3 regions of the Neobacillus sp. BF23-41 genome follow, and region 2 is predicted to be linked to each of the others. Evidence: predicted binding sites of a transcription regulator. Region 2 holds the regulator's gene; each other region holds the start of a gene.
What was found. The regulator Rex, encoded in region 2, represses fermentation and respiration genes when NADH is low (regulators of the CRP and FNR family bind a similar motif). The targets are predictions, from matches to a motif close to TTGTGAAATATTTCACAA.
Positions count from the first base shown of each region.

Region 1: a site for Rex is predicted at 2,653-2,670, ahead of AB7942_RS24400 (cytochrome c oxidase subunit 2A). Genes of this name have one in related genera too.
Region 3: a site for Rex is predicted at 1,995-2,012, ahead of AB7942_RS04190 (DoxX family membrane protein). Genes of this name have one in related genera too.

Region 1 is NZ_JBGBPR010000023.1:69,903-74,584, reverse strand. It holds gene AB7942_RS24410 (b(o/a)3-type cytochrome-c oxidase subunit 1) at 144-1,811, opposite strand; gene AB7942_RS24405 (cytochrome c oxidase subunit II) at 1,811-2,287, opposite strand; gene AB7942_RS24400 (cytochrome c oxidase subunit 2A) at 2,309-2,458, opposite strand; gene AB7942_RS24395 (type III polyketide synthase) at 3,193-4,281, shown strand; gene AB7942_RS24390 (isoprenylcysteine carboxyl methyltransferase family protein) at 4,283-4,682, shown strand, end outside.
Region 2 is NZ_JBGBPR010000017.1:2,998-7,679, reverse strand. It holds gene ystJ (NADP-dependent malic enzyme) at 1-1,025, opposite strand, end outside; gene AB7942_RS21555 (redox-sensing transcriptional repressor Rex) at 1,184-1,840, opposite strand; gene moaC (cyclic pyranopterin monophosphate synthase MoaC) at 1,877-2,374, opposite strand; gene AB7942_RS21545 (ABC transporter ATP-binding protein) at 2,552-4,471, shown strand.
Region 3 is NZ_JBGBPR010000002.1:212,174-216,855, reverse strand. It holds gene AB7942_RS04205 (class I SAM-dependent rRNA methyltransferase) at 1-197, shown strand, start outside; gene AB7942_RS04200 (hypothetical protein) at 374-595, shown strand; gene AB7942_RS04195 (DoxX family membrane protein) at 657-1,166, opposite strand; gene AB7942_RS04190 (DoxX family membrane protein) at 1,385-1,894, opposite strand; gene AB7942_RS04185 (heme-dependent oxidative N-demethylase family protein) at 2,244-3,200, shown strand; gene AB7942_RS04180 (dimethylamine monooxygenase subunit DmmA family protein) at 3,200-3,661, shown strand; gene AB7942_RS04175 (PDR/VanB family oxidoreductase) at 3,678-4,646, shown strand.

The DNA.
Region 1 (4,682 bases), on a different contig from region 2:
TTTTTGAACTTAGATAACTGTCTAGCTCCAGCGCCTAGGGGCTCGGGGTCATAACCCAATCCGTCCTGAAGGTTAAAAAGCAACCATCACGCCGGCTCGTCTTATGCCTGTCGCCCCTAAACAAGGCGCTTCCGCTTTTCTTATTACCATTTACTCCAAGTCTGAAATCCTTTTGAACCTGGAGGGGCATTTTGAATAATATCGATAAACGGAATCGTGTAAGCAAAAAGAATAAGGGCTGCTGCAATTCCAAGCCACAATTTCCAGTTTTCAAATACCATTGGTGCTTTTTCTTCAAGATTTTCTGCAACAGCAACAGGGAATTCCTCTTCCCCTTTTGGAGCAAAGAAGGCAAGATTGATAAATATGATAATAACCAGAATAATTCCTAGGAATAAAATGGTCCCGCCAACTGCTTGAGCGATTTGATAAGGAATCCATTCTGCTGCTTGCTTTGCCCCGCCGTAGGTAGAGAAAGCGGAACGTCTTGGACCGCCAAGGAGACCTTGGAAGTGCATTGCACCTGACATGAATGCCATTCCAATAAACCAAACCCATGCTTGGATTATTCCTAATTTATTCATTGCTTTTGTCAATTTACGTCCAGTTAAATGTGGTACCAACCAATAGGAGATCCCAAAGAACGTTAATACAACCGAAGTTGCAGCAGTTAAATGGAAGTGTCCTGTCACCCAAATAGTATTATGAACTACCTGGTCCATTTGATTGGATGCATTGATAATACCACCAGCTCCAGCAGGAATAAATGATGCCATACCAATAAATGGAACTGTGAAACGAGCATCTCCCCATGGCAGAACCCTAAACCAGCCAAACAGGCCTTTTGCTCCTTTTGAGCGACCATATCTCTCGAAGGTTGCGAAAAGAGAGAAGGCAGTCATTAACGATGGAATAATAACCATGAATGTTAGGATAACCTGTAAGAACTTCCAGGCAGGGTCAATACCTGGCTCTGTTAATTGATGGTGAAAACCAACCGGAATCGAGAATAGCAGGAACAAAATAAATGACAAACGTGCTAATGAATCAGAGAAAATTTTCCCACCAATAATTTTCGGGATAATCGCATACCAACACATATATGCAGGCAATAACCAGAAATAAACAAGTGGATGCCCAAAATACCAGAATAAAGTCCGACTTACTAACACATCAACAGTATCAACTAATCCAAGCGACCAAGGAAGTAATTGGAACAATACGGTTGCTGCAACTCCAAGAGTAGCAATAATCCACATGACTGTATTTATAACAGCCATAAAGCTTAATAACGGACTTGGCTTCCCAGGATTATTCTTCCTCCATTTTGCATAGGTCATGATTTGTGAAGCACCATCAATCCAGCTTCCTATAACGACGAAGGTTAAGCCTAAGTAAAATATCCAATGGGCTTTAAGAGGTGCATAAAAAGTGTAAAGTACGGATGCTTCCTTAAGTAAAACCATGGTAGCTGCCATTAAGGTACCGACTAACATGATCCAAAAACCGATCCAGCCAGTGCGGCGAGCAGCATTTGAATGACCGCCAGTGGTTCTGCTTACGGCAGCATACTGAAATCCCATAATAAAAAATGTCGTTAAAACCAATCCCATTAAGACACCATGGACGGTTAAGATTTGGTAGTAATCAATACCCCATGGAAGTTCCCATTTACCGGAACGGACAAGGGTTTGTAAAAGCCCCATTAAACCACCAAGTGCAAGTGCAGAGAAGGCAACAAAAAAGTGGGCCATTGAAAGCTTTGCATCACGAGGATCAACTTTTACTTTTGCTGCTGTCGAGTTAGCCATTATTTTACCACCTCAATCATCGAACTCATTAAATGGTGACCAGCACCACAATATTCATTACAAACAATTAAATATTCACCAGCTTTATCAAACGTGGTTGTATATTCGCTGACATAACCAGGTTCAAGCATCATGTTAATATTTGTGCCAGCTACTTCAAACCCGTGGACAACATCTTTGGTTGTAGCAATAACTTTTACCTTTGCCCCAACTGGTACTTCCACTTTCACTGGATTATAGGAGAACGCTGCAGCTACATATACTAATTCATAGTCCCAATCCTTACCTTCAACCTTATGTAATCCTGGTTTATCAAATGGTTTTGTTTGATCGACCTTATCCACATTAATCGTAGTTAAACAACTTGGCGGCTTGTTGCCAAGATAGAATGCGCTTACACCCACAACTGTCAAAAATACTACCAGTGCACTAATTCCGAAAGTTAGCCAAATCTTCTCGAACTTATGCATATGCATAATTCTTTCCCCCTTCAATTATTAAAAGCGTTCAACAAATAGGTAATAGACACTTACCCAAGTGACAACAATAAAAGCTCCCAATAAGAAAACGGACGCTAATGTCCCTTTAAGAGAAGAGCTGTCTTCTATTTCTGTTTTTTGGTTTGTTTTAAGTTCCGCCTTCGCCATCCCCCTGCACTCCCTTCAGAGTAGTTAAAATAAATGATTAGTTCTCTATCATAATACAAAACAATTGTGAAGAAAAAATAACAAAATTAGCAGTTCACAAAATGTTCATTCCTTAGATATCTACTATGTTAATATTATAAAATTGATGTAACAGTGATTTATATCACAATTGCCAGGGGGTATTTGTGACTAAAATGTGAACTATCACACTTTACCTGTGATAAAAGTAATTGAATAATCATTCACACACGAAATTAACCACCCTTTTTGAAATGAATGTCACACTTTGGAATCCTATAAATATGATATTAAGAAATTCATATTTTCCTTCAGAAAAGAGTGTGTTTTTGTGGAAAAATATTATTGTGATAATTGCCGCCTTTTGTATGACCAGGTAGAAATCTGTAAAATCTGCGGAACATTAGTAAAAAATAAAATTAAAATTGAAGTTCAAAAACAACCCGATAAAAAATAAGTTGAAAAAACATTTATAAGCATTTTTCTTGCTGTTTATTTAGAAATTCGGAACTGGAAATCATTAGTTAATGAATGAAATCAATATCCATTATATAATTTAAGAGCACAGCAACAACCTTCAAAACGTTTGCTTCCCAGAGTGGAAACTTTTGGTTTCCTCTTCATATAGGGAAGCTTTTTTTTTGCTTTCTGAAACTCTTGAATAAAAACCTTTAAACTGGAAAAAATACCCTTACATAGATTGAAGGAGAAAAAACATGCCTACAATTATTTCAGTTGCAGAGGTTACTCCCCCTTTTGAAGTTAACCAAAATCAAGCTTTGGAGTTTGCACGAGAGCTTTTCTCAGATTCCTTTAAGGATATTGAAAGACTTTTACGAGCTTTTCAAAATGGACAAATTGAAAAAAGACATTTTGTTAAAAATCTCGATTGGTTTAAAGAAGAACATACTTTTGAAGAAAAAAATTCTGCATATATTGAATCTGCGGTGACACTTGGAAAAGAAGCAATCGAGAAGTGTTTAAATAATAAGGATTACTTAAACCGAAATATTAATTATCAAGAAATTGACATCATTTTTTTTATCTCAACCACGGGGATGGCCACACCTAGTATAGAAGCGAGAATCATGAATCTCCTCCCGTTTAATTCACACACAAAGAGGGTACCTATTTGGGGACTTGGCTGTGCAGGCGGTGCTGCTGGTCTATCGAGAGCCTATGAATATTGTCTTGCCTTTCCAAAAGCAAAGGCCCTAGTACTCTCAGTTGAGCTTTGCAGCCTAACGTTTCAGCGGAATGATCTTTCGAAAAGTAATTTAATCGGAACTTCTTTGTTTGCTGATGGTGTAGCCTGTGCCTTGGTTTGCGGTGATGATTCATACTTTTCAGATTTCAGGAAGAAGCCGACATCTCCCTCCATCATTGCTACACAGTCCACTCTTATGCCGAACTCTTTAGATGTAATGGGCTGGGCTATTAGGAGCACGGGGATGTTTGTCGTATTTTCTCGGGATATCCCCCAGATCATAGCGGATTGGTTAAAGCCGAATGTAAGTGGATTTTTAAGTGAACATCAAATCAACCTTGAACAAATTGACTATTTTATTGCTCATCCGGGTGGGAAAAAAGTGATAGATGCCTATGTAAAATCATTAGAGTTACCTCCATCCATGACTGACGTTTCACTTGAAGTGTTAAAACAATTTGGGAATATGTCTTCAACAACGATATTTTATGTGCTAAAACGTTACATGGAGATGGATATTCCTCAGGATGCTTTAGGACTTGGTACCGCGCTTGGACCTGGTTTCAGTTCCGAACTGCTTTTATTTAGGTGGGAGTAATATGAAAGATATTACCTCATTTCTGATATTAGTAGGATTCATCGGCCTTCAGCGGATTGTTGAGCTAAGAATAGCAAAAAGCAATGAAAAGTGGATGAAGAAACTTGGGGCCATTGAATTTGGCGAAAAGCATTATCGTTATATGGTGACGATGCATGCACTGTTTTTTATTTTCTTAAGTTGTGAAAAAATTTTCATGAATTTGGATCTATCTCCTTTATGGGGCATCCTAATAATTGTTTTTCTTATAGCCCAGCTATTTAGAATATGGGCGATTGCGTCATTAGGAAGGTTTTGGAATACAAAAATTATTGTCTTAAGAAATGCGAATGTGATTAGAAAGGGACCATACCGTTTTATCAGACATCCCAATTATTTTGTTGTTGCGATTGAACTGGCTG
Region 2 (4,682 bases):
TTCATTTCCTCGTTGATTTCCTTTGCACGGACATCTAAAGCGCCGCGGAAAATTCCTGGGAAAGCAAGCACATTATTAACCTGGTTCGGAAAATCAGAACGTCCTGTACCCACTACAAGTGCTCCTGCTTCTTTGGCCGCATCGGGCATAATTTCCGGTACTGGGTTGGCCATGGCAAAGATAATCGGGTCACGGTGCATAGAACCAACCATTTCCTTTGTAACGGCCCCAGCTGCTGATACCCCCACAAACACATCTGCGTCAAGGAACGCATCGGCTAACGTTCCTTGTTTTTGCCCGCGATTTGTCATTCGCGCCATTTCATCTTTGAATCGATTCATTCCGAACGGGCGGCCTTCATAAATAATTCCTTTTGTATCACATAAAATAACATCCTTCACGCCCATATGCAGCAGGAGCTTAACAATTGCTACTCCAGCTGAACCTGCTCCGTTTACGGCAACACGAATATCTTCAATTTTTTTATCCGCTAATTTTAATGCGTTGATTAGACCAGCGGCTGTTACAATCGCGGTTCCATGCTGGTCATCATGAAAAACAGGAATCTCGCAGGCTTGGCGGAGGCGGTCTTCAATTTCAAAGCATTGCGGCGCAGCAATATCCTCCAAGTTCACTCCGCCAAATGTTGGTTCTAGCAGCTTGACGGTTTCTACGATCTGGTCTGTGTCAGTGGTGGCCAAGCAAATGGGAAAGGCATCAACATCTGCGAACGATTTGAATAACACGGCCTTTCCTTCCATCACAGGCATCGCAGCTTTTGGTCCAATGTTTCCAAGCCCCAGGACCGCTGTCCCATTGGATACAACTGCGACAAGATTGCCCTTCGAGGTATAATCATAGACTTTATTTTCGTCTGCATAAATGACCAAACATGGCTCTGCCACACCGGGTGAATAGGCAAGGCTTAAATCTTTTGCATTATGTACTGCCACCTTAGAATAAATCCCAACCTTGCCTTGGTGTTCCTTGTGCATTTTTAACGCTTCATCCCGTAAAATTGACATTGAATTTCCCCCACTTCCCGGCTAGTAACCGCTTGCATTTTATCTACCTACATCTTAGTGCATAAGAAAGTATTTTTATAGATTATGTAATTAAAAAAAGCAGGGATTTAATATACAAAAGGCCTTCCACAAATTTTGTGGAAAGCCTTTTTAACTAATTATTCTTCATCTATTTCGACCGTTGGATAATGCTTTAAAAAGTAGACTAGCGATTGAAGCTCCACAGCCAAGTCAATATGATGGACCCTTATTAATGGTGGAACATTTAACCTCGCTGGAGTGAAATTTAAGATCCCTTTTACATTCGCTTGGACCAGTCGATCGGTTATCATTTGAGCGGCAGGAGCCGGAACCGTTAATATCGCCACTGAAATATTAGTTTCTGATAACACCTTCTCTAAATCATCCATAGGATGAACGGGTACCTCGCGAATCATAGTTCCCATTTTGTCGGGATCCACATCGAAGGCGCATTCTATTTTTGTGTTATTATTTTTTAAAAAGTTATAGTTTAAAAAGGCAGTCCCAAGATTTCCGACTCCTATTAAGGCAACCTTAGTTAATTCATCCTGATCTAAGGTCTTTCGGAAGAAGGATATTAAGTAATTAACATTATACCCATAGCCCTTTTTTCCTAACGCACCGAAATAGGAAAAGTCGCGGCGAATCGTTGCTGAGTCTACCTTTACTGCTTCACTCAATTCCGCTGAAGAGACCCTTTGCTTGCCTGAACTTTGCAGGTTTTTTAGAAATCGATAATAGAGGGGCAGCCGTTTTGCTGTCGCCTGTGGTATTTTCGTTGTTTCATTACTCATAATCTCCCACACCCCATGAATGGTTTAGTTAAAAATTTATTTAACTCTTTCATCTCTTTTAAAATCACCGTTTTTACCGCCTGTTTTTTCGACAAGATACGTCGGTCCAATTACCATACCTTTATCAACGGCTTTACACATATCATAAACCGTTAAGGCACATGCGGATGCGGCTGTTAACGCTTCCATTTCTACGCCTGTGTTCCCCTTCGTTTTAACGGCTGCAGCAATATATAATTGATAGTTCTCATCCTTATCCTGTTCCCAAGAGAAAGAAATATTAACACCTGTTAATGGAATCGGATGGCACATTGGAATCAAATCCCATGTCTTCTTTGCTGCCATGACAGCTGCTATCTGGGCCACTGCTAAGACATCGCCCTTCTTCATCTCATTATTAGTTATTTTATCATAAATTTCTTTACTAACGGTAATGCTGGAATGAGCAAGCGCCGTACGTGCCGTTTCCGGCTTATCACTGACGTCGACCATTTTTGCTCTGCCTTCTTCATTAAAATGCGTAAATTCTGCCATATAAAAAATCCTCCCATCAAATCATACACTATTTTTCCTTATATGTGTGTGAAACTTTGAACTATATATTACATTTTATGTCGGTTTAAGACTTCACTCCGCTAATATGGCGAGCAGTTTATTGCCGACATACCGGGAATAAGGTACACTTATCCTATGTAATAGAGGTGAATGAGAATGATTTTGCTACAGGTTAATCAATTACAAAAATATTATGGTGCTGACCTTATTTTATCGAATATTAAGCTCGAATTACAAACTCGGGACCGTGTTGCCCTTGTTGGACGCAATGGGGCGGGAAAATCGACATTATTGAAGATTATAGCCGGACACTTGTCACATGATGGCGGAGAAATCATCAAGCCAAAAGAGGTGACGATTGGCTATTTAGCTCAAAATACTGGGTTAGAATCATCATTATCCATATGGGATGAAATGCTGACGGTTTTTGAACCGCTGCGATTAATGGAAAAACAACTCCGCACACTTGAAGAACAAATGGCTGATCCCCTCGTTTTTGAAGACAGTGGCAGGTACGAAAGAATCCTAAAAGAGTACGATCATCTTCAGGTCAAATTTAAAGAACTGGGAGGGTATCAGTATGAGGCAGAGATGCGCTCCGTCCTTCATGGGCTGAATTTCCATGACAAATCCTTGATGATATCTAGTTTAAGCGGCGGGCAAAAAACTCGTCTAGCCCTTGGTAAACTCTTGTTAACCAGGCCTGATATCCTAATATTGGATGAGCCCACAAACCACCTTGATATTGATACGCTTTCCTGGCTGGAGCAATATTTACAAAGTTATCATGGGGCGATTTTGATCGTTTCCCATGACCGCTATTTTTTAGATAAAGTTGTTACTCAAGTTTATGAAGTTTCCCGTAAGCAAATCCAAAGGTTTACAGGCAACTATAGTTCTTACCTTGATCAAAAGGCGGCAAATTATGAGCGTGATTTAAAGCTTTTCGAAAAACAACAGCAAGAGGTCGCGGATCTCCAAGACTTTATCAACCGGAATTTAGCGCGGGCATCGACAACCAAACGTGCCCAAAGCCGTCGTAAAAAGCTTGAAAAGATGGAGATGATGGATCGTCCATTAGGCGATGAAAAGTCTGCTTCCTTCTCGTTTGAAATTGAAAAACAAAGCGGAAATGATGTTTTAACAGTGGATTCACTCGCTGTTGGGTACGAGGGTGATATGGTTTCAGAGTCCATTTCTTTCCGGGCCTATAAAGGTGAAAGTATCGCCTTGGTCGGACCGAATGGTATCGGCAAATCAACACTTTTAAAAACAATAATCAAAAAGTTGCCTGCACTTGATGGAACCATACTCTATGGGACAAACCTTCAGATTGGGTATTACGACCAGGAGCAAGCTGAATTGACCTCCAATAAGCGGGTCTTAAATGAACTCTGGGATGACTATCCACTAAAAAATGAAAAAGAAATACGTACGGTGCTCGGTAATTTCTTATTTTCTGGTGATGATGTCTTAAAAATAGTTTCCACCTTAAGCGGCGGTGAGAAAGCCCGTCTAGCATTAGCTAAACTGATGCTGGAGAAAGCAAATGTGTTAATTTTGGACGAGCCTACCAACCACCTTGACTTAGATAGTAAGGAAGTTCTAGAGAATGCTTTAATAGATTACCCGGGCACGATATTGTTTGTCTCACACGATAGGTATTTTATTAACCGGATTGCCACAAAGGTCTTAGAACTTAGTCGTCATGGAAGTACAGAATACCTCGGGGATTATGATTATTATTTAGAGAAGAAACTAGAGCAGGAAGAACTTGCGGCACTAGCCATGGCCGCAACAGCAAAAAGGGCAGCACAAACGGATGCTTTTGAAAAAAACTCTTATCAACAGGATAAGGAAAGTAAAAAACAAGAGCGTCAGCGCAAAAGGAAATTAGAAGAAATGGAACAACGAATTGAAGAGCTAGAAGAGCAAATTCAAGAATTCGAGCAGCAATTATGCGAACCAGACATTTTTCAAAATCATGAAAAAGTGTTGGAAATCAACATAAAAAATGAAAAGGCAAAGTCTGAACTCGAGCACTTAATGGAAGAATGGGCGGAACTTGCTGAATAATTATGCAAAAACCAGGCATTCGCCTGGTTTTTTGTTTATTATGACAATTATCGACAAATTTTGATATGATGGCAATAATTCATTAAGTTATACACTTTTCCACATTCTTATTCACAATACAAACAGGACAGTTTCAATGTTATTTTTACTTTTCCACATTATCCACAATAAATTCCTTACTTATCCACATTATACACAGATAACACCCCAC
Region 3 (4,682 bases), on a different contig from region 2:
GAACCATTGTTGCATCCACAAACAGCAGCGCTTTTGGGATGGATAAATTCAAGAGCTTTATCGATGCTGCCTTTAGAGAATCTGGCGGCCGGTACAAACAATTGGAAGAATTTTCACTTCCCGTCGATTTCAAAACCATTAAAGAATTTCCAGAAGGGGACTACTTGAAGGTAGTATTTATAAAAAAAATAAGATAAGAATGGTGCCTGACACCCACATGGAATTTGATGTGGGGGGGCCTTTTTTTATTTTTCAGGGTGTTGTAAATCCCATTTTTGCAATATAATAAAGGGAAGATGTTCATGAAATTGTCACAAATGCTACTTTCGTAACTTACATAAATTAAAAAATAATCATTTCTGGGGGAAACGATATGATTAGAGCGGCTATTGCTGGTGTTGTTGGTTTTGTGCTTATTTTTATCGAGTCGATGATTGTGATGAAGCTAAAAGGTCTAGAAACGATTGAATTTGGCGGGTTGGCTCCGTTCATTAATGTCTGGGCGATGAATTTCTTTTTCATGTTTGCCATCCTTACACAGGTAACCAATTGGTATATGAACAAAGAAAGTTTAAAAGAAGATAATAGTTTTTAGTATTAAAAAAAAGCGGCGCAATCTGGTAGGATGACCAAGACTGCGTCGCTTTTTGTTTGGATTAAACATTATGTTTTACAGCTTTATTCCCTTTAAATGCTGTGTTACGAATGAATGGGATAACCCAACGGTCAAGACCGATGCGGCCAGCATTATAGCCTGAGAAAATAATAATTGCTCCTAGGAAAAGATCTGTTGGAATATGTGATACGGTTCCTGCTAAGAAAAATGAAAAGTTCATTACAAGTCCAAAGAACATAGCAGCAGTTGTTAAGCATCCAAGAATAAGTCCAAGTCCGATTAAGAACTCTCCCAGAGGGACGATGGTGTTAAAAATATCAACGTTTGGTAAGGCGAAATGCTTTAAGAAATCAACATACCAGCCATAAACCATCGCGCCGTCTGGCCCCTTCACTGGATTAGCGATTGCCCCTTTTAGATAGCCAGAAGCATCAAAACCGCCTGATAATTTGTGGAACCCAGCTGTTATCCAAGAATACCCCATATATAAGCGAAGAACTGTTAAAATTCCAGCGGCAACTTTGTTTTCTCTTAACCAATTTACTACCATGTGAAACACTCCTTGTTAATTTATTTTTATTTGTTTGTTCGTTAACTACATTTTTACTATACTTGACTTATTTTGAAATTAGGGTAAATTGTTCACTATTTCACATATTTGTAAAAAAGTTATGAACAAATTTCACACACACAAGATTCTTCACAAGACAATTGGAGAGTGTTGTAGATAAGGGAGTTTATGAAAGACATTCCCCATGCTTACTTGTATTAAACGTTATGTTTCACTGTTTTATTCCCTTTAAATGCTGTGTTACGAATGAATGGGATAACCCAACGGTCAAGACCGATGCGGCCCGCATTGTAGCCAGAGAATAGGATAATCGCTCCTAGGAAAAGATCTGTTGGAATATGTGATACGGTTCCTGCTAAGAAAAATGAAAAGTTCATTACAAGTCCAAAGAACATAGCAGCAGTTGTTAAGCATCCAAGAATAAGTCCAAGTCCGATTAAGAACTCTCCCAGAGGGACGATGGTGTTAAAAATATCAACGTTTGGTAAGGCGAAATGCTTTAAGAAATCAACATACCAGCCATAAACCATCGCGCCGTCTGGCCCCTTCACTGGATTAGCGATTGCCCCTTTTAGATAGCCAGAAGCATCAAAACCGCCTGATAATTTGTGGAACCCAGCTGTTATCCAAGAATACCCCATATATAAGCGAAGAACTGTTAAAATTCCAGCGGCAACTTTGTTTTCTCTTAACCAATTTACTACCATGCGAAACACTCCTTGTTAATTTATTTTTATTTATTTGTTTGTTTGTTTGTTCGTTAACTACATTGTTACTATACCAAACTTATTTTGAAATAAGGGTAAATTGTTCACTATTTCACATATTTGTAAAAAAGTTGTGAACAAATTTCAAACGAAATGATCTTTTATCCATAATACCTTGAGAGTTTTGACCATCATCGGCATTATAAAGGACAGATCTCCAGTTTTCCAACTGAGTTTTGTCCTTCAGACCAAGTGTCATTTAAGTGATCCCACTTAAAAATAGGTATTCACATTCTACCTTCCTTTTTATTACAATGAATATAACGAATTTTCAGTAAAGGAGGATATTATGCATCTGGCGTCCGAACTAGAATCCTTTCCATACCCATTTAAAGAAGTAGTGTATCGTTACTCAAATAACTCGACACCGTTAGATCTTTCTAACAGTGTGGAAATTACCCCTCATTATAAAGAGGAAATAAAGCTAAGGCGGCAGCTTCTCGAACATCATCCTGAACGCTGCTATCAATCACTGCCACATACGCTGAATGGACAATGGGAAATCCTTGAGTTGGTAATGGACCATCTAGCAACCTATTATCCTGAAAAGTTTAATCTTGATAAGAATTGTAAAAAGTGGACGTTTGAAAATAAAATTCTTCAGGAAAAGCATGATTTTATTGTTGGTGATGTAACGACTCTGCCATGCCAACCATTAGATTTTATCGGGCGGCATGTACAAGAGGACATCATCTTCATGATGCAGCGGGACGGAGATTTATACTTGGATGCTGGGCAGTTATGTTTTCCAGCTAATTGGTCATTGGCTTTTGATCTAGGGATGAGTTTTAGAGAAATTCATAAGCCTATCCCTGGATTTAAGGAGGGAGGGTTGGACGGGCGAATTCTCCAATTTCTGTTGCAGTTGGAGGCAGGTTACCCTTGGTGGAGAAAAAATTGGTCCTTAATGGCTGGGAATTGCTTAGATACATCGCTTGAAACCTTTGATGTCTGGGGGAAAGGCAGGAAAGAGGTAACAAAGGAAAATGCTGGTGAGTTTGTTCATTTACGAGTGGAAGTGCAAAAGTTATTCCGATTGCCTCGGTCAGGAGGAATTCTGTTTACGATCCATACCCACTTGCTTTCATTAGAAAAATTAACCTTAAAATCTGAATGGGCTGAGCAATTCTATCAGATCATTCGTGAGTTGCCACCCCATATTGTCGATTATAAAGGGCTATCTCTTTTCAAGGATGCTGTCATCGATTACTTAAAAGAACAGTTAACAAACAGGGGTGTTAGCTAATGGATAGTGCAACTTTTGTACCTGGAAAGCGAAAATATTTATTTTGTACCGACGAGAAGGGGGGTGCGATTTTACAATCGATTATCGACCAAGTGGTAGATAAAAATCTCTCTTTTGAAATGGTTTTTATCGGCAAAGTTCAATTTACAGATTTGGTTGCATGGTTAAGTGAACAGAGGATGGGGAGTTACCTTTATATTGCTGCCCATTGGAATCAATTGAAGGCGATCAAACAATTAGCTGAAGAGATTGGTTTTTCCGAGGAAGAAGCGCAGTACATTGGCTATGGTGAGAAGGAGAAAAATGTGTTTTGCGGCCGTTGTCATGGAATCACTACAATCGATACTGAAAACACGGAACAAGTTGAAGTGGACTGTATTTATTGCAATTTAAGACTTGAGATTTCTAATCATTATTCTCGTCTAAGGGATGCTTATCTAGGATATGTTGCTAAACTTTAAAAGGGGGTGGATACCATTGAAACAGGAAAAAACAATCGAAGTATTGGTGAAATCCATTCACCAGGAAACCCCAGATGTTAAACGATTTTCACTAGCTCCAGTTAGTATGTCAGAACTGCCTGGGTTTAGTGGTGGTTCGCATATTACTACATATATAAAAGATAGAAACACCACCATCGAAAGACACTATTCTTTAATCAATCAACCGGAAGATACAGAGTGCTACCAAATTACTATTCTATTAAGTAAGACATCGAGAGGCGGCTCTCATTACTGGCATCATCAGGTAAAAGTGGGAGATCGATTACAAGTTAGTTACCCGAAGAATCACTTTACACTAAGCTTTAAAGCGAGGCATCACGTGTTTTATGCAGCGGGAATCGGCATTACTCCATTCCTATCAATGATGGTAGAGTTAGCAGGTCGAGAAGGATTTTTCGAGTTACATTATGCTGCTAAAACAAAAGCTTCATGCGCTTTCTATGATTTTTTGAAAAATAAATACCCCAAACAAAGCCATTTTTATTTTTCACAAGAAAGAGAATCTAAAAGGTTAGACTATTCTTCACTGCTAAATCATCCAATTGGCACTCATGTTTATTTTTGTGGACCAGAAACTTTTATTACTAGCTTTACGAATGCTGCGTATCAGATAGGTTATCCACGGACTAGCGTTCATTATGAAAGGTTTACACCACCCAAAGTCCAAGCGGCTGCATCTTTTCAAGTGCAAGTGCAATCATCAGAAGGTTTAACCATGAATGTACCGAAACAAAAAACGTTGTTGGAGGCATTGCTTGAAGCAGGTGTTAAGGTACCCTATTCCTGCCGAGTAGGACGATGCGGCACATGTGAACTTAATGTGTTAGAAGGCGAGATTGAACATTATGATTCTTTCCTAAGTGAGGAACAGAAAAATGCCCAAAACGTCATTTTAACCTGTGTATCACGGGCTAAATCAGAGAAAATCGTAATCGAGATTTAATAATAAAAATCTGGGCAATGAAGTAAGGAATGTTTT